DNA from 3 places in the Arthrobacter sp. FW306-07-I genome. Region 2 is predicted to be linked to each of the others. Evidence: riboswitches for the same ligand, from Rfam matches in the RefSeq annotation. Region 2 holds a riboswitch; each other region holds the start of a gene.
What was found. A riboswitch is a leader RNA that binds a small molecule or an ion and turns the genes downstream of it on or off. The one in region 2 is predicted to bind S-adenosylmethionine.
Positions count from the first base shown of each region.

Region 1 (6,077 bases), 2.2 Mb from region 2:
CATTCCGTGAACGAATAGATGACCTTGACGTAGTCCTCGATCGAGGAGGAGGGCGCGCTGGTCTTCACAGGTTCAAGCCTACCGGTTGGGCCGCGGCGGCAGAGTCCGCTGCACTGGTCATGCCTTGACCGCGCGCCAGGCGAGCGTGAGGTAGGGAAGGTGGATCTGCTGGTCCGGGGCGTAGGCAAGGTGCTCGTGCAGGTACCAGTCCAGGTTGGCCAAGACCTTGGCCCTCGTTGCCTCGTTGGCGCGCAGGTAGTAGCTGCGTGACTTGGTGAGCTCCATCAGGTCCGTGGTCGTCACAGTGTCCTGCCAGTGGCTGACGTGTCCCTCGAGACCTTGGAATTCAGGCCCCACGACGGGTTTGTGGCCAGGCCGGTACACGTCACCTGCGTGCATGATCCGGGAAAGGCGGTGTACCCAGGGCACGGAGGTGTCCAGCTGGTTCCATACCAGGCCCAGGGTTCCATGCGGGCGCAGCACCCGGGCGAGTTCGGTACTTGCGGCCAGCGGGTCGCACCAGTGCCACGCCTGGGCAACGGTTACGACGTCGAAGCTGGCGGTGGGAAGGCCGGTCACCTCGGCGGAGCCCACCACAGCTGCGGCGCCCGGGCAGTGGGTCTTCAGCTGGGCGAGCATGTCCGCGGAGGGGTCGACGGCGGTGACGTCCAGGCCCAGGTCCAGCAGCAAGGAGGTGAACTTTCCGGTACCCGCGCCGACGTCCAGTGCCTCATGGGCGCTGGTGGGCACCAGCCAGCGGACCGAGTCTTCCGGATATCCGGGGCGGACGCGGTGGTAGTGCCCGCCGCCGTCCTGGAAGCTCTGGCCAAGCTCCCGGCGCCGCCCGTGATCGAGCCTGGGGCCACCCCGAACCAAGCGTGGCCTCCTTCGTGTGCTGCCGATGTGGACGTCTCTCGAATGTACCGCACGGACGGTCACCGGCTGGTGCCCCAAGGGGCACCCTCTTTGCTGTAGCTGCTCAGTCGTCGATGCAGGGGGCCGCGCCGGCCGTTCCCGGCGTGTTGGGCGCCCAGTGCGGGTAGGTGCGGAAGTCGTTGGCGGGGACCCAGCGCCCAGCGTCCACCACGTAGTCCCACCCCAGCCCGTTGCTGCGCAGCGCACGGATACCGGCGAGGAGGCGTTCGGCATCCTCCAGCCGTGAGCCGATGCCAAAACTTGCGCGGAGCGAACCGGACGGCAGGCCAAGGCGCTTCAGCAGGGGATGGGCGCAGAAGCGTCCATCGCGCAGGCCCACGCCGTGCTCGGCGGCGAGATAGGCGGCCACCAGCCCCGCGTCGTAGCCCTCCACGGAGAAGTTAACCACGCCGATGGTGTCCGTTTCCGGGTTGCTGTCCTTGAAGATCTGGTGCACGGTAACGCCGTCGATGTCCTGCAGGCCCTCCACCAGGAAGGAGCGGATCGCGGCTTCGTGGGCGTGCCACCGGTCCTGGTCGAGCTCAGCAATGACCTGGGTGGCGCGGGCCAGCGTGGCGGCTCCGAGGACGTTCGGCGAGCCCCCCTCATGGCGGGCCGGGCCGCTGGCCCAGCTGACGCCGTCGAGCCTTGCTTCCTTGACCGCGCCGCCGCCGGCAAGGTGCGGGACGCCCGCGTCCAGCCAGTCAGGCCGTCCCACCAGGACGCCGGCGCCGAACGGTGCGTAAAGCTTGTGGCCGGAAAACGCGAGGTAGTCGATGTCATCCGTGCTGATGTCCACCCGGCGGTGCGGTGCCAGCTGGGCCGCATCCACCACGATCCGTGCGCCGTGCTGGTGGGCCAGCGCGGCCAGGGCGCGGATGGGAAGGATCTCGCCGGTGACGTTTGAAGCGCCGGTGACGGCCAGCAGGCTGACCCCGCCCTGCTCCAGCTCCGCGCGGACGGCGTCGAGGGTGCCGGTGATCGTCTCCGCGGCCACGATGCTGCGGTGCGGCACGCCCTGCCACGGCAGCAGGTTCGCGTGGTGTTCGATGTCCAGGTAGAGGACATCGCCGTCAGGGCGGCCATGGGTGACCGGGAGGCAACCTGCCAGGAGGTTCAGCGAGTCGGTGGTGTTGCGGGTGAAAATGACCGAGTCGTCCGGGCGGCCGCCGACGAAATCGCGGACGATGGTGCGCGCGTTCTCGTAGACAGAGGTGCTGATCTGGGAGGCGTATCCTGCCCCCCGGTGGACGCTGGCGTAGTAGGGCAGGATTTCGTTCAGGTAGGCGGACACCACGGAGAGTGCAGGGGCCGAGGCGCCGTAATCCAGGTTTGCGTACCGCACGTGGCCGCCGGTGATCAGCGGCGCCTGGATCTCGGCTCCGGTGACTGCCGCGAGGGGCCGGCCGGCAACGGCATGCCGTTCAGCAACTGCCGCTTCGGTGCTGACGGGCTGGGGGGAGACGGTGGCAGTTGTCACAGAGACCTCACTTGAATACAGGACTCCGGCATAGTGGAATCCGCGCTTGCCGCATCCGCTCCGGACCGGCCTGGTCGTCACCCGGGGCACCCCACCGCGAATGGAGGGTTGCCGGCCAGCAAACCGGGGTTTAGCGCTGGCACTCGTGACCTGGATAAAAGCGTAGGACATGCGGCTGACAGGACTGAACCCGCAGCGATTGTTAAGCGGTTTGTTACGCGATTTCGAATAAACGGCGGCGGACACCCCCATCGGGAGGTGTCCGCCGCTGCTTTATTCGTTTTTTCGGGGAAAAGCCAACCGTTACAGCAAATCGTCCAAATAAGGGTTCAGGCGGTGCAATACCTCTGAGTGCAGGATCGAGTTGGTGGCCAGCGCGTTCCCGCCGAAGGGGCCGTCCTCGCCTTCCAGCGACGTGAAACGGCCGCCGGCCTCCACGACGATCGGCACAAGGGCGGCCATGTCGTAGAGGTTCAGTTCCGGTTCGCAGGCGATGTCCACGGAGCCCTCCGCCACCATGCAGTACGACCAGAAATCGCCAAAGGCACGGGTCCGCCACACGTCCTCGGTGAGGCCCAGGAACTCGTCAAGGTTTCCCCGTTCCTTCCAGCCCGTGAGGCTGGAGTAAGAGAGGGAGGCGTCCGATAGTGTCGAGACGTTGGAGACGCGGAGCCGGGTGGCAGCTGCCAGGGACCTGCCCATGTATGCGCCCATACCCTTCGCCGCCCACCAGCGCTTGCCCAGGGCCGGGGCGCTGACCACGCCCACCACCGGCTCGCCCTCGTCGACGAGGGCGATAAGGGTAGCCCAGACCGGAACGCCGCGGACGAAGTTCTTGGTCCCGTCAATGGGGTCGATGATCCAGCGCCGCGACCCGTGTCCCGTGCTGCCGAACTCCTCGCCCAGGACCGCGTCCCGGGGGCGGGAACGCGAGAGCTGGCCGCGGATGGCTTCTTCGGCGGCCTTGTCCGCATCGGTGACCGGCGTCAGGTCCGGCTTGGTCTCGACGTGGAGGTCCAGGGCCTTGAAGCGGCTCATGGTCTGGTCATCCACGGAGTCGGCCAGGACATGTGCCAGGCGCAGGTCATCGTTGTAGCTCGAAGCGGGTTGGATCATGGTTCCAAACTACAGTCTGCGCACGCTTCTGCCGGGGAGAACGCGTCAGTTGACGCTGCCGAGCTCCTTGGTTTCCTGTGCTTCCAACCTTGGATCCGTGCCGAGCAGCCGCCGCAGCGACGCCAACCGGGCGGGACCGGTGGGACCTGCGTGTCCGCCCGCCACCCAGTCGTCGAGGCCGCAGTTCACTGCAATTGCCGTGTGCTTGCAGCCCCGTTCGCAGTTCTCGATGCCGGGGGAGAGGTCGGGGAAGGAGCGCAGGATCCGGTCGGGGTCCACGTGGGCGAGGCCGAAGGACCGGATGCCCGGAGTATCAATGATCCAGCTGCCGGCCGGAGCGTCCGCGAGGCGCAGCGCCAGGGCAGAGGACGACGTGTGCCGGCCCCGTCCCGTCACGGCGTTCACTCCGCCGGTGGCCCGCTCGGCCCCAGTAAGCGCGTTCACCATGGTGGACTTGCCCACGCCTGAGTGCCCGAGCATGACGGTGACCTTGCCGCCCAGGTGGGCGCGGAGGGCTGCCACCGCGGTGCTGTCCAGCCGGGCCGAGAGGCCGTCGTCGGAGCGCGCGTCGATCCCGGAGGCCTGGGCGTCAGCGGTTCGGCTGATGATCACCGGGAAATCCAGGTGGGTGTAGTTGGACAGCAGTTCCGCTGGATCCTTGACGTCGGCCTTGGTGACCAGCAGGATCGGCTCGATACCGGCGTCGTACGCAGCCACCAAGGCACGGTCGATGAATCCGGTCCGCGGCTCCGGATTGGCGGCCGCCACCACGATCACCAGCTGGTCCGCGTTGGCCACCACGGCACGTTCGATTGGATCCGTGTCGTCGGCGCTGCGCCGCAGGAGCGTTTTGCGGTCCTGGATCTTCACCAGGCGCGCCAGCGTGTCCGGTGCCCCGGAGACGTCCCCCACGAGCGAGACGAAGTCGCCGGCAACCACCGGCGAGCGGCGAAGTTCGCGGGCGCGTGCCGCAATGACCACGCGTTCGTTGTTCGAGTCCTCACCCACGACTGCGGTGTACCGCCCCCGGTCCACCGTGATGATCCGTCCGGTGACCGCATCGTCGTGGCTGGGACGGTCCTTGGTGCGGGGCCTGGAGCCCTTCTTGTTGGGCCTGATACGGACGTCGGACTCGTCCCAGGAGTCAGTGCGCCGTGCCACCGCTGGGCTCCTCCGGTCCGGATGCCGCAGCGGCGTCCTGGGCCAGCATGCCTGTCCACAGCTGGGGGAAATCGGGCATGGTTTTGGCGGTGGTGGCGATGTCCTCCACCTGTACGCCCTCCACTGCCAGGCCCAGGATGGCGCCTGCGGTGGCCATTCGATGGTCCGCGTAGCTGCGGACGACGCCGGCGTGCAGCGCGGCGGGCCGGATCACCAGGCCGTCGCTGGTTTCCTCTGCGTCCCCGCCGAGCCGGTTGATTTCCGCCACCAATGCAGCGAGCCTGTCCGTCTCGTGTCCGCGCAGGTGGGCGATCCCGGTGAGCCGGGATGGGCCCGTGGCCAGCGCGCACAGGGCTGCGACGGTGGGGGCAAGCTCGCTGGTGTCCGCGAAGTCGCCGCCCTTGATCTCCGGGCCGCCGGTGACAGTCAGGACGCCGTCGGACAGGGTGACGTGTGCGCCCATTTTCACGAGAATCTCGCGCCACAGGTCTCCCACCTGCTGGGTATCCGCCGGCCAGTTGGGAATCCGAACTGTTCCCTTCGAGGCCAGGGCGGCCGCCAGGAACGGTCCGGCGTTGGAAAGGTCCTGTTCGATCCGCTGGTCGAAGGCACGGATTGGCCCGGGTGCCACCACCCAGTGGTTGGGAACGGAGTCGTCCACGGACACGCCGGCGCCGCGCAGGACAGCCACGGTCATGTTGATGTGGTCCAGGCTCGGCACCGGCTTTCCCACGTGCTCCAGGTGCAGGCCCTCGTCGAACCTCGCCCCCACCAGGAGGAGGGCGGAGACGAACTGGGACGACGCGCTGGCGTCGATCACCAGATGGCCGCCCCGCACCGCGCCCTTGCCTTCCACCACGAACGGGAGCGACGACGGAGCGGAGCCGTCTTCGGAGGCAACGGCCACACCGAGGGCCTTAAGCGCCTCGATGATGGTTCCCATGGGGCGCTTCCGGGCGTGCGGGTCGCCGTCGAAGACGCTGGTTCCGTTGCGGAGCGCCGCCAGCGGTGGAACGAACCGCATGACCGTGCCCGCCAGCCCGCAGTCGATCCTGGTCGGGGACGCCTCAGCCGCTGCCGGCAGCGGAACCACTTCCAGGTCAGGGCCAAAGTCGCCGTCCCCCGGCACTTCCGTGATAGTGGCGCCCAGCTGCCGGAGCGCATCGACCATCAGTGCCGAATCCCTGGAGTGCAGGGGTGCGCGCAGCCGGGACGGGCCGTCCGCCAAGGCGGCCAGGACCAAGTACCTGTTGGTCAGGGACTTTGATCCCGGAACCGTCACGGTGGCATCGACGGGCCGGGACGCAAAGGGTGCGGCCCAGTGCTCGACAGGTGTTCCGGACCCGTCCCGGGTGGCAGCTGTTGCGGTCATTCGTGCTTATGCTCCCGTGGCGTGTACGGCGCG
Region 1 covers NZ_CP084550.1:2,802,957-2,809,033, reverse strand. The annotation lists gene LFT46_RS12990 (metal-dependent transcriptional regulator) at 1-68, opposite strand, end outside; gene LFT46_RS12985 (class I SAM-dependent methyltransferase) at 118-876, opposite strand; gene LFT46_RS12980 (aminotransferase class V-fold PLP-dependent enzyme) at 980-2,395, opposite strand; SAM riboswitch class IV at 2,433-2,546, opposite strand; gene hisN (histidinol-phosphatase) at 2,699-3,511, opposite strand; gene rsgA (ribosome small subunit-dependent GTPase A) at 3,557-4,672, opposite strand; gene aroA (3-phosphoshikimate 1-carboxyvinyltransferase) at 4,656-6,044, opposite strand; gene LFT46_RS12960 (DoxX family protein) at 6,051-6,077, opposite strand, start outside.
Region 1: another riboswitch for S-adenosylmethionine. It lies ahead of LFT46_RS12980 (aminotransferase class V-fold PLP-dependent enzyme); the one in region 2 lies ahead of LFT46_RS02500 (cobalamin-independent methionine synthase II family protein).

Region 2 (6,077 bases):
CAGGAAGCCCTGGACCTGGTAGAAAGGCACCCCACGTCCTCGCTGCTGTGGGCCATCCTGGCCGAGGAAGCATGGGCGGAGGGGCGCACCATCGACTCCTACGCCTACTCTCGGGTGGGCTATCACCGCGGCCTGGATGCGCTGCGGCGCAACGGCTGGCGCGGCGTCGGACCCATCCCGTGGGAGCACGAGCCCAACCGGGGGTTCCTGCGCGCGCTCTACTCCCTGGGCAGGGCGTCGGCCGCCATCGGGGAGGCGGACGAACCGGAGCGGATCGAGAAGTTCCTCAACGATTCCGACCCCAGGGCAAAGGCAGCCATCGAAGGCTCCTAAGTCCCCACCGAGGGCCCCATATATGACGACGGCGGGCGGTCACCTTTTGGCGAAAAGGTGACCGCCCGCCGTCGTCCCTGGACTGGAATGCGCCGTCCCTGATTTCGGTTAAAAGAATCAAAGGGCTAGAGGAAGAAAGGAGGAGCTGCGCGAAGCGTGGGAAAGCAGGAAAAAGCGTGTCTCAGGTTCTGTGACTACTACTCCTGGATGTCGTACGCCGACTTCACCACCTGGGTTGAAGCCGAAGACGAATCGGCACCGGGAATTTCGTTTACCGACTCCGATGCCACAGGCTGAGCGCCGACGATTCAGGGCTTCGCGATGCCGGTCCGGGCCATGGCGTCTGCATACGCCGTCCGCATGTCCTCGAGGAACTCCTCCTGGCGTGCAGGGGAACCGGCGAACGCGCGGCCGCTCAGCGAGCGGACCTTGTAGGTCTTCAGGCCGCGGCGCCACAGCAGGGGAACCTCGGTCTTCAGCAGCAGGTTGGCCAGGCGGTTGGCTTCGGTGCCGTGCGCCACGATGACCGATGCGCGGGGGACCAAGGCCAGGAACTTCAGCAGGGGCTTGAGGCCGGCCTGGACCTGGTCGGGGGTGAACTTCCCGTTGGCTTCGCCGGGAACGTGCCAGGGGTGGACGTTCCAAGGCATCACGAACTCTGGGCGCAGGCCCAGCTTCCACTGGATGCCCAGCATCCGGGTTGCGGCGTCCTGGTCGCCGGCGGTGATGAAGCCGGACGGATCCGCCTCGCCGATGTTGGAGTAGAGGCTGATGATGCGGCATTCCTCAACGTCGTGCATGGGGTCGACGTAGGGGACCACGGTTCCTGGTTTGGTCTCCCGCAGGGAATCGCAGAGTTCGTTGACGGCTGCAACGCTGGGTTCGTAGCGGCGGCTCATGAGCTGTTCGTGGAATGTTTCGGGGGCCAGGGCTGTCATGAAGTGCTGGTTCTCCTGCGGGGATTGGCGTTGCTGCCGCCGGCAGATGAGGGCGCGGGCAAGCGCAAACGCATCAGCAGCGGTTGGTTGGGGTGGGCCGGACCTCGCCGGCCTTCCCCAGTTTAGCAAGACCCGGGAAGCGAAACGCCGGCCGCCCCTTTCCGGTGATGGAAGGAACAGCCGGCGCCCCGGATGGCAAGCGGATTACCAGAGCCGGTTGGTGGCCCGACGGGCGCCCTCGCCCAGCGCTTCCAGCTTGGCGAAGGCGATCTGCGGGTGCACCCGGCCGCCCAGGCCGCAGTCGGTGGAGGCAATGACGTTCTCCCGGCCCACCACGTCGGCGAAACGCACGATGCGGTCCGCCACCAGGTCAGGGTGCTCCACCACGTTGGTGGCATGCGACACGACGCCCGGAATGATGACCTTGCCCTCGGGCAGCTTGGTGTCCTCCCAGACCCGCCATTCGTGTTCATGGCGCACGTTGGCGGCCTCGAAGGAGTACGCCCCGGCGTTGACCTGCAGCACGGAGCCGATAATGTCCGCGAAGGGGATGTCCGTGGTGTGCGGGCCATGCCAGGATCCCCAGCAGACGTGCAGCCGGATCTGTTCCTGGGGGAGATCCCGGAGGGCCCAGTTGGTGGCCTCGATGCGCAGTTGGATGAACTTCAGGTAGTCCTCCAGGGAGGGCTCGGGGTTGATCTGGTCCCAGCTCTCGGCCAAGGACGGGTCATCGAGCTGCACGGTGAGCCCGGCGTCGATGATCGCCTTGTATTCCTCCCGCATGGCGTCGGCGCAGGCGTAGACGAGTTCCTCGTCGGACTTGTAGTACTCGTTGGCTACCCTGGCGCAGGAGCCGGGGGAGAGGGACGCCACGAAACCGTCTGAGAGGCCTGCGGCGGCCAGTCCGGTCTTCAAGTTCCTGATATCCGATGCCACCAGATCCTGGCCGGTGTAGGTCAGGGGCCCGGCGATCTTGGGCTGGGCGACGCTCTTGCGGTGGGTGAGGATGCCGGAGGAAGGATCGTTGTACGCCTCGTTGAACGCCTGCCGATCCCGGCGGTCGGGGAAGGACGTCAGGACCACATGGCCGGGTGACGAGCGGCGGACCCCGGCTTCGGCCCAGCGGTCCACATTGGTGGGCTCCAAGCCGCCGAGGCGTGCGAAGGAGTAGTTCCACCAAGCACCGTAATCCACGGAACTGGACATGGCGTGTCCGTATTCGCCGTCGTTGGGGATGTCGATGCCCAGGTCCTTCTGGCGCTGCACCACGTCCACCACGGAGGCCTCAAGCAGTTGGAGGAATTCCGGGGTGATGCCATCGGCTTCCTTGGCGGCGTTCGCCGCGATGAGTTCCGGGGTGCGGGGCAGGGAACCGGCGTGGGTGACGCGGATGTGGTCGGTGTTCAGTGACATGCTGGAATCTTCCTTTCCATCGGTCCTGGCAGTAGCACCTTCGGCCGGCAGGAATCCTGCCGGACCGGGGTTGCTGCGGCGTCATCGAGCCAGGTCTCTCGGCCGCTCCGGATGGTTCCCTCCCACTTAAATCGAGACGCTCCACGCGGGCAAGTCCGGTCCACTTTGTGTCGCGCCAGGCAGGCCTTCTTTTACTTCTGCGCTCCTGTTTGCATCCTTACAGGTTTCGTCCAGTATATTGACAGATTATGTCCAGCTTGGTTGGCTTCTTGTCACAGCCGAATGAGGGACATGGCGGCTGCCACCCACTCGACCCAAAGAACCACCGCACTCAATGAAGAGGTCATGCACCGTGAACAAACCCCTGGCAAACCTCAGGAACCTTGCCCTTTCCGGCGTTCTGGCGCTCGCCGTCGTGGCGGGACCGGCCCCGCTGGCAAATGCAGTGGGCGAGGGCCCCAGCTATGACGGCAACGGACAGATCACCACAACAAAGCTGGCCACTTATGACCAGATGGTTTCCTTCCTGAAGGACCAGGACGCCCGCCAGCCCGCCATGGAACTGGAAGTCATCGGCCAGACCGTCAAGGGCCGCGACATCCACCTGGTCAAGTACATCTCGGACCCGGCCAAGCCCACCATCCTTTACCTGACCCAGCAGCACGGCAACGAACAGCTCACCACCGAGGGCGCCATGGAGTTCATCAAGCACCTGGGCGCCGGCAAGTCGGCGGACATCCTCAAAGGCGCGAACATCCTGGTGGTGCCCATGCTCAACGCGGACGGCGCCATGGGGGACGTGAACTTCTCCCTGGACAACTACCTCGCCAAGGGGGACCGGCACCTCACCCGCTACAACGCCGAGGGCGTGGACCTGAACCGCGACCACGTGGCCAAGATCCAGCCGGAGACCCAGGCGCTGCACAACAACGTGATGCGCAAGTACCGGATCGACTACATGATCGACCTGCACCACCAGGGCACCCGGGCGGAGCGCGACGGCAAGCTGGTTTCCGGCTCCATCCTGTACCCCACCACCCCCAACGCCGACCCGGCCGTCGTCGAAAAGTCCAAGCAGTTGGGCGCCGTGGTCTTCAACAACGTCGACTCCACCGGTTGGGGCCACCTGGGCAAATACCAGGGCGGCAGCGCCGAAACCATCAGCCGCAACGGCATCTCCGTGGAATACGGCATTGCCACCTTGCTCTTCGAGATGCGCGGCATGTCCGACCACTACCTGGACGGCTACGCACTGGGCCAGCGCAGCAACGGCTATCTGATCAAGCAGACGGTCACCACGCTGACGTCCACCGCCGCCGCCATTGCTGACGGTTCGATTGCCGACGCCGACATTTCCTTCTGGGACACCCTCGCCGAGCAGACGTCCCGGCCCGCCGGGGAGGCTGAGGACGAATAGCAGCGCGGCGGCGGTTCTGACCAGGCCCGCCGCGGCCCTTCCCGCATGACGGGCCGCGGCGGGGCCAACAAAGGACCAAGTGCCCCATCGGCTAAACTTGGGTGGTAAGAGCCCCGGAACTCTTCCTTCGCCGTGCCGTGCTGCGGCTGTGTGAAGGCCGGTATGTTCGGGGCATTCTCATGAACGGTGCTGCATGGCCCGCCACCTCGTGGCAACCCGGCAGCCCGAACGAATGGGGGAGGATCCCATGCCAGCAATTGTGATCGTAGGAGCCCAGTGGGGCGACGAAGGAAAAGGCAAGGCCACCGACCTGCTCGGCGGCCGTGTTGACTACGTCGTCAAGCCCAACGGCGGCAACAACGCCGGGCACACCGTCGTCGTGGGCGGTGAAAAGTACGAACTCAAGCTGCTGCCGGCAGGCATCCTCAGCCCCAATGCCGTTCCCATCATCGGCAACGGCTGCGTAGTAAACCTCGAGGCCCTCTTCCAGGAAATCGACGGCCTCCAGGCCCGCGGTGCAGACACCTCCAAACTGCGCGTCTCCGCCAATGCCCACCTCGTGGCCCCGTACCACCAAGTCCTGGACAAGGTGACCGAACGCTTCCTCGGCAAGCGTGCCATCGGAACCACCGGCCGGGGCATCGGCCCCGCCTACATGGACAAGGTGGCCCGGCTGGGCATCCGCGTCCAGGACGTCTTCGACGAATCCATCCTCCGCCAGAAGGTGGAAGGTTCGCTGCGCCAGAAGAACGAGCTCCTGGTCAAGGTCTACAACCGCCGGAGCGTGGTGGTGGACGAGATCGTGGAGTACTTCCTGTCCTATGCCGAGCGGCTCCGCCCTCTGGTCATCGACAGCACCCTGGTCCTGAACTCCGCCCTGGATGAGGGCAAAGTGGTGTTGATGGAGGGCGGCCAGGCCACCTTCCTGGACGTGGACCACGGCACCTACCCGTTCGTGACCTCCTCCAACCCCACGGCCGGCGGCGCGTCGGTGGGCTCCGGCATCGGGCCCACCCGGATTTCGCGCTCCATCGGCATCATCAAGGCCTACACCACCCGCGTTGGCGCCGGACCTTTCCCCACGGAACTCTTCGACGAGATGGGCATGTACCTGCAGAAGACCGGCGGCGAATTCGGCGTCAACACCGGGCGCCCGCGCCGCTGCGGCTGGTACGACGCCGTTCTGGCCCGCCACGCCTCGCGCGTGAACGGTTTCACGGATTACTTCGTGACCAAGCTGGACGTGCTCACCGGCATCGAACAGATCCCCGTATGCGTGGCCTACGACGTGGACGGCGTTCGGCACGATGAGATGCCCATGACGCAGACCGAGTTCCACCACGCCAAGCCCATCTTCGAGTACTTCGACGGCTGGACCGAGGACATCACCGGCGCCCGCACCCTTGCGGACCTGCCGGAGAACGCCCGGAACTACGTGCTGGCGCTGGAGAAGCTCTCCGGCACCCGCTTCTCCGCCATCGGCGTGGGCCCGGACCGGGACCAGACCATCGTGGTGAACGACCTCATCAACGACTAATCCGCGCTTAGAGCGCAGGATAACGACGGCGGCAGGCCACCTTTGCAGGTGGCTGGCCGTTTGCTTTGGCGTGGGGAAGCAATTTACACAGGCTTAACGCGGCCGGTCTTGTGAGGCGGATGGTGGGGAAGCCACACTCGGTAATACCCTTGGTGCCCAAGGAAGGACCGTCATGGCTGGAAAATTCGAAGCATTCATTGATGCTGATTTGTTCTTCCGGTTCCGGCTCCTGGCTGCTGACGGGGGAGTGATCGCGGTCTCGGGACCCTACGAGGACAAAGCGTCGGTGGCAGCCGGGATCGCCGCGGTACGCGAATGTGCCGGCACCGGCCTGGTCACCGACCTGTGCCCCGCGGGAGCCCTGACCCGTCCCGGGGCCGCAACCCCGGCAATCCCGCCCGCTGCGGCTGCTGCCGCCGGTGCCGCTGAGCCGCCTGCC
Region 2 covers NZ_CP084550.1:506,487-512,563, forward strand. The annotation lists gene LFT46_RS02485 (DUF3151 domain-containing protein) at 1-333, shown strand, start outside; gene LFT46_RS02490 (hypothetical protein) at 490-630, shown strand; gene LFT46_RS02495 (uracil-DNA glycosylase) at 642-1,271, opposite strand; gene LFT46_RS02500 (cobalamin-independent methionine synthase II family protein) at 1,476-2,684, opposite strand; SAM riboswitch class I at 2,698-2,802, opposite strand; gene LFT46_RS02505 (M14 family zinc carboxypeptidase) at 3,019-4,101, shown strand; gene LFT46_RS02510 (adenylosuccinate synthase) at 4,349-5,638, shown strand; gene LFT46_RS02515 (YegP family protein) at 5,811-6,077, shown strand, end outside.

Region 3 (6,077 bases), 1.0 Mb from region 2:
GCCGCCGATGGGACGGGCCACGAAACCGACGGCGTAGGTGAGGAAGGCGGCGATGATGCCATCCAGTTCTGTCCCGGCGTTGGGGAAGAAGGCTTTCCCGAACACCAGGGTGGCTGCGGATGCGTAGAGGAAGAACTCGTACCACTCCACGACGGTGCCGGCCATGGAGGCCGTCACCACTTTCTTCAGGCCTGATGCCTTGACGTCGGTTTCCTCGGTGCGCCTTGCGGCGGAGCGTTCCGTACTCAATGCGAACTCCTTCGGCGTCGTCGTCGACACCACGGGGACAGTCGATGGCAGCCGGATGTGATGTACACCACGAAAACCGGCTTCGATGAGTATGGTCTGCTTGCCGGTGCAACCTCAACGACCATTAGTGCAGAAGGCATCTGCAGGAATGCACACTGCTGGAGGTTTCCTTGGAGCTGGCTGAACCTCGGAGGCTTTGACCAGGAACGTGTGGACCAAAACTGCCTGGTCCAGGAGTGCCTAGACCAGGAAGCTGCCCCGCAGCTGCGCCCCCAGTTGGCCTATCTCGGTGAGGAACCCGTCGTGGCCGATGGGTGCCTGGATGACGTGGACGTCCACCTCGCCGGGCAGCGCCTGCGCCAGTTCCCGGGACTGGGACGGGAAGTAGAGTCGGTCGGAGTCGACGGCGGCCACGAAGAAGCGTGCAGTAGCACCGGCCAGGGTTTCGGCCAGGGTTCCCCGTCCGCGGCAGACGTCGTGGCTCATCAACGCTTCGGTCAGGGCGATGTAGCTGTTGGCGTCAAAGCGCTTCACGAGCTTGTTGCCCTGGTGGTCCAGGTAGCTTTCCACCTGGTAGCGGCCACGGGCTGCCAGTACTTCCCCCTGAAGGGGCGACTCGGATGCCTGGGCCGCCCGGCCGAAGCGGCCTTCCAGTTCGGCGGCGGACCGGTAGGTGATGTGGGCGATGCGCCGGGCAAGGGCCAGGCCCTCTTCAGGACAGGGACCGCCGTAGTAGTCGCCGCCGTTGAAGTTTGGATCCTGCCGAATGGCCAGGGTCTGGGCCTGGGCAAAGGCGATTTGTTCTGCCGTGCTCGCAGCCCCCACGGCGATGACGGCACAGCGCTGCACCCTTTCCGGGTAGGTCACTGCCCATTCCAGCGCCCGGGCGCCGCCCATGGAGCCGCCAAGAACCGCGAACCAGCTCTTGATCCCCAACTGGTCCGCCAGCCGGGCCTCCGCCACGGTGCTGTCCCGCAGCGTGACCAGGGGGAAGCGGGAACCCCAGGGCGATCCGTCGGGGGCGGGCGATGAGGGGCCGGTGGAGCCGTAGCAGCCGCCCACAATGTTGATGGACACCACGAAGAAACGGTCCGTGTCCACGGGGGCACCGGGCCCGGCCAGCTGCTCCCACCAGCCTTCCTCGTCGGTGTCTCCGCGGGTTACGTGAGTGCTGCCCGTGAGCGCGTGCTCGATCAGGATGGCGTTGCTGGCGTCTGCGTTGAGGGTGCCCCAGGTTTCGTAGGCCAGCGTAACGTCGGGCAGGTATCCCCCGGCCTCGAGCTCCAGTTCCCCAATGGAGGCGTAGCGGACGATTCCGTGTTCGGGGATGGTGGTTGGGGCGACGGAAACCGTCATGGCAAGACCTCTTCTACGCGCTTGCCCGCCGTCAATTGACCGGCAGGCCAGGTCCTCACCCGGGGCACCCCACCGCGGAAGGAGGGTTGCCGGCCAGCAAGCCGGGGCTGTCGCTGGCACTCATGACCTGGATCGAGTGTACGAAACACCACCCGGTCCAAGCCAAGAGTGTGACTGGTTGTGACTTCCCGACTTGCTGCCTGCCCTGCCCTGCCGCCTAAGTGGCGCCCCGGCGTCGTACTTTAGGCTTCTAGGCGTCCTTCGCAGCCCTGAAGCCTGCTTCAAGGTCGGCGAGGATGTCGTCGATGTGTTCCAGGCCCACGGAAAGCCTGACAAGTCCCGGGTGCACCCCGGCCACCACCTGCTGCTCCGGCGAGAGCTGGCTGTGGGTGGTCGACGCCGGGTGGATGACCAGGGAGCGCACGTCGCCGATGTTGGCCACATGGGAGTGCAATTCCAAAGCGTCGACGAAGCGTTTGCCCGCCTCCGCTCCGCCGGCCAGGTTGAAGGCGACGACGGCGCCCGTCCCCTTGGGCCCATACTTGCGGCCACGCTCGTACCAGGGGCTGGACGGCAGCCCGGCGTAGGCGACCGATTCGACGTCGTCCCTTGCTTCAAGCCACCGCGCAACCTCCGCCGCGTTTGCAACATGGCGCTCCACCCGCAGGCTCAATGTCTCCAGGCCCTGGGAAATCAGGAAGGCGTTGAACGGCGAAACCGCCGAGCCCAGGTCCCGCAGGAGCTGGACCCGCGCCTTGAGGATGTAGGAGAGATTGGCACCGAGCGCTCCATCGGCTCCCAGGTCGCGGGCGTAGACCAATCCGTTGTACGTGGGATCCGGGGTGTTGAAGCCGGGGAACCGTTCCGGGTCCTTGCTGAAATCGAACTTGCCGGAATCGACGATCACGCCGGCGATGGCTGTGCCGTGGCCGCCCAGGTACTTGGTGGCCGAGTGGATCACGATGTCCGCTCCCCACTCCAGCGGCCGGATCAGGTACGGCGTCGAGAGGGTGTTGTCCACGATGAGGGGCACGCCGGCCTGGTGGGCGACTTCGGAGATGCCCTCGATGTCCAGGACGTCCTGGCGCGGGTTGGAGACCACTTCACCGAAGAAAAGCTTGGTGTTGGGCCGGACGGCGTTGCGCCACTGGTCCAGGTTGTCGGGGTCGTCCACGAACGTGACGGAGATGCCGAATTTTTTCAGGGTGTGGGCGAAAAGGTTGTAGGTGCCGCCGTAGAGGCTGGGGCTGGCTACGATGTGGTCGCCGGCCTCCGCAATGTTCAGGACCGCGAACGTTTCGGCGGCCTGGCCGGAACTCAGCAGCAGCGCGGCCAGGCCGCCTTCAAGGCTGGCAATCCGCTGTTCGACGGCGTCCTGCGTCGGGTTGCCGATGCGGGTGTAGATGGGCGCCAGTTCGGAGAGTGCAAAGCGGTTGGCTGCGCTCTCGGCCGTTGGGAAAACAAAGGACGTGGTTTGGTAGATGGGCAGGGCACGGGCTCCCGTTGCACTGTCCACTTCCTGGCCGGCGTGGATCTGGCGGGTTTCGAAGGACCAAGCGTTGGACATCCAAATCTCCTTTGACATGGGCCCGGCATGCTCAGGGGCAGTGCGGGCCGCGCTTGCTGTCGGCTCGTGCCGGACAGCCAGGTCCTCACCCGGGGCACCCCACCGCGGATGGAGGGTTGCCGGCCAGCGAGCCGGGGCTTGGCGCTGGCACTCATGACCTTCGCCAAGTCTAGGAAGCGGGGGCGCCCAACGCCATGAGTATGACGGGTCGTGACAAAAGCCTGGACGTGGAAACACACCGCCAGGACTGCAGCGTAGGTTTGCGAAGATTCGCACAGGGAATGCGAAGGATCGCCCGAGCTTCGGAAGATCGGGTTCCCGTCCCCGATAGATTTGAACGGGGAAAACCCCCTCGTTTCTCACAGTCAAAAAAGGACGGACGTTCCGTTGCCTCCGATTCTGCGCCCTGCCGCACGTGCCACTGCTCTATACATTGCATTGGTCTGTTCAATGCTGGGAGCGGTGCTTCTCCCTGCTCCCATCGCCAGCGCCGCGGGGGCTGACAAGGGTGATTACATTGTCCGGTTCCCCGCGGCAGCGGACGTCAGGCAAGAGAGCAGTGCACTGCGCGGCCAAGGTATTGGCGTTAGCCGTATGTTCGAGAATGCGATCAAGGGAGCTGCGATAAAAGCCACCCCGGCGCAAGCCTCAGCCCTGATGCGGTCCGGCAAAGCCGTTGCCGTTGAGCCGGACCAACCCGTCACGGTCTACAGCACAACCCAGGAGCAGGCGCCATGGGGACTGGACCGGATAGATCAACAATCGCTGCCCCTATCCAGCACGTACACGCCCTCCGGCACCGGGCAAGGCGTGAGCGTCTATGTACTCGACACTGGGATCCTCGCATCCCACGTCGACTTCGGCGGCCGGGTTGCGGCAGGTTGGACGGCGAAGTCCGACGGCCTCGGGTCCAGCGACTGCAACGGACATGGCACCCATGTCGCCGGCACTATCGGCGGTTCAACCTATGGCGTGGCAAAACTCGCGACTTTGATCCCGGTGCGGGCACTGGCCTGTGACGGCACAGGCCTCTACTCGGACGTTATTGCAGGACTCGATTGGATTGCAGGGGACCACCGTGCCGGGACTCCGGCTGTGGTGAACCTCAGCATTGGCGGCCCCACGAGCAGCACCTTGGACGCTGCCGTGGAGGCGGTAATCGCCGACGGTATTTCCGCGGTTGTTGCTGCAGGTAACAGTGCCACCGATGCATGCACGGCTTCCCCCGCCAGGATTCCGGCGGCAATCACGGTCGCTGCCAGCGATTCCACGGACCACCAGGCCAGCTTCTCAAACTTCGGCAGTTGCGTGGATCTTTACGCCCCCGGCGTTGGCATCACATCCGATTGGTACACCTCCCCGGCCGCCACCGCATCTCTAAGCGGGACCTCAATGGCCACTCCCCATGTGGCAGGCGCTGCTGCCCTCATGCTCTCGCAGAACCCGCTGCTCTCCCCTGCCCAGATAGGAGACGCACTGAATTCTTCCTCAGCCAGCGGCAAGATCTCCAACGCCAGCCCGGGAACCCTAAACCGATTGCTGCAAGTTGCGTCACCGGCAGGAACCAGCAATCCGTCGAACCCTGGCTCGTTTTCCTCCCAGGCACCGTTCCGGCAGCTTGATACGCGCAACGGCACCGGAGGCACCAGCGGGCCAGTCGCTCCCGGAGCCACCATTAAGGTCCCGGTAACCGGACGGGGCGGCATCCCGGCAACAGGCGTATCAGCCGTGGCCGTGAACGTCACTGTCACCGAGCCCACCAGCAACGGATTCATCACCGTCCACGCCGGAGGCACCACCCCACCGGGAACCTCCAACCTGAACTTCGCCGCAGCCCAAACCGTGCCCAACCTCGTCATCACCCCCGTCGGCAGTGACGGAACCATCGCCCTGACCAACAACTCCAACGGCACCGTCCACCTCACCGCCGACACCTCCGGCTACTACATCGCTGGAACCGCCGTAGACCCTGGCGCGTTTTCCTCCCAGACCCCGTTCCGGCAGCTTGATACGCGCAACGGCACCGGAGGCACCAGCGGACCAGTCGCTCCCGGAGCCACCATCAAGGTCCCGGTAACCGGACGGGGCGGCATCCCGGCAACAGGCGTGTCAGCCGTGGCCGTAAACGTCACTGTCACCGAGCCCACCAGCAACGGATTCATCACCGTCCACGCCGGAGGCACCACCCCACCGGGAACCTCCAACCTGAACTTCGCCGCAGCCCAAACCGTGCCCAACCTCGTCATCACCCCCGTCGGCAGTGACGGAACCATCGCCCTGACCAACAACTCCAACGGCACCGTCCACCTCACCGCCGACACCTCCGGCTACTACATCGCTGGAACCGCTGTAGACCCTGGCGCGTTTTCCTCCCAGACCCCGTTCCGGCAGCTTGATACGCGCAACGGCACCGGAGGCACCAGCGGGCCAGTCGCTCCCGGAGCCACCATCAAGGTCCCGGTAACCGGACGGGGCGGCATCCCGGCAACAGGCGTGTCAGCCGTGGCCGTAAACGTCACTGTCACCGAGCCCACCAGCAACGGATTCATCACCGTCCACGCCGGAGGCACCACCCCACCGGGAACCTCCAACCTGAACTTCGCCGCAGCCCAAACCGTGCCCAACCTCGTCATCACCCCCGTCGGCAGTGACGGAACCATCGCCCTGACCAACAACTCCAACGGCACCGTCCACCTCACCGCCGACACCTCCGGCTACTACATCGGTGGCTGATCAGATGCCGATCCTGGTCAGCTGGGAGGCAGGAAAACAGCCCGAATCCACGAAGGAAATTCCAGTAAGGGTATCCTTAGCTGAGAGCCGCATCACAAAGTGCCAAGATGTTGCCATGCGCATGGATCACGTCTCTTACGCCTGTGAACACGACGGCCTCGCGGCCACTACC
Region 3 covers NZ_CP084550.1:1,523,361-1,529,437, reverse strand. The annotation lists gene LFT46_RS06980 (MFS transporter) at 1-249, opposite strand, end outside; gene metX (homoserine O-acetyltransferase MetX) at 490-1,605, opposite strand; SAM riboswitch class IV at 1,618-1,733, opposite strand; gene LFT46_RS06970 (bifunctional o-acetylhomoserine/o-acetylserine sulfhydrylase) at 1,856-3,172, opposite strand; SAM riboswitch class IV at 3,217-3,331, opposite strand; gene LFT46_RS06965 (S8 family peptidase) at 3,635-5,905, shown strand; gene LFT46_RS06960 (VOC family protein) at 6,021-6,077, shown strand, end outside.
Region 3: another riboswitch for S-adenosylmethionine. It lies ahead of LFT46_RS06970 (bifunctional o-acetylhomoserine/o-acetylserine sulfhydrylase); the one in region 2 lies ahead of LFT46_RS02500 (cobalamin-independent methionine synthase II family protein).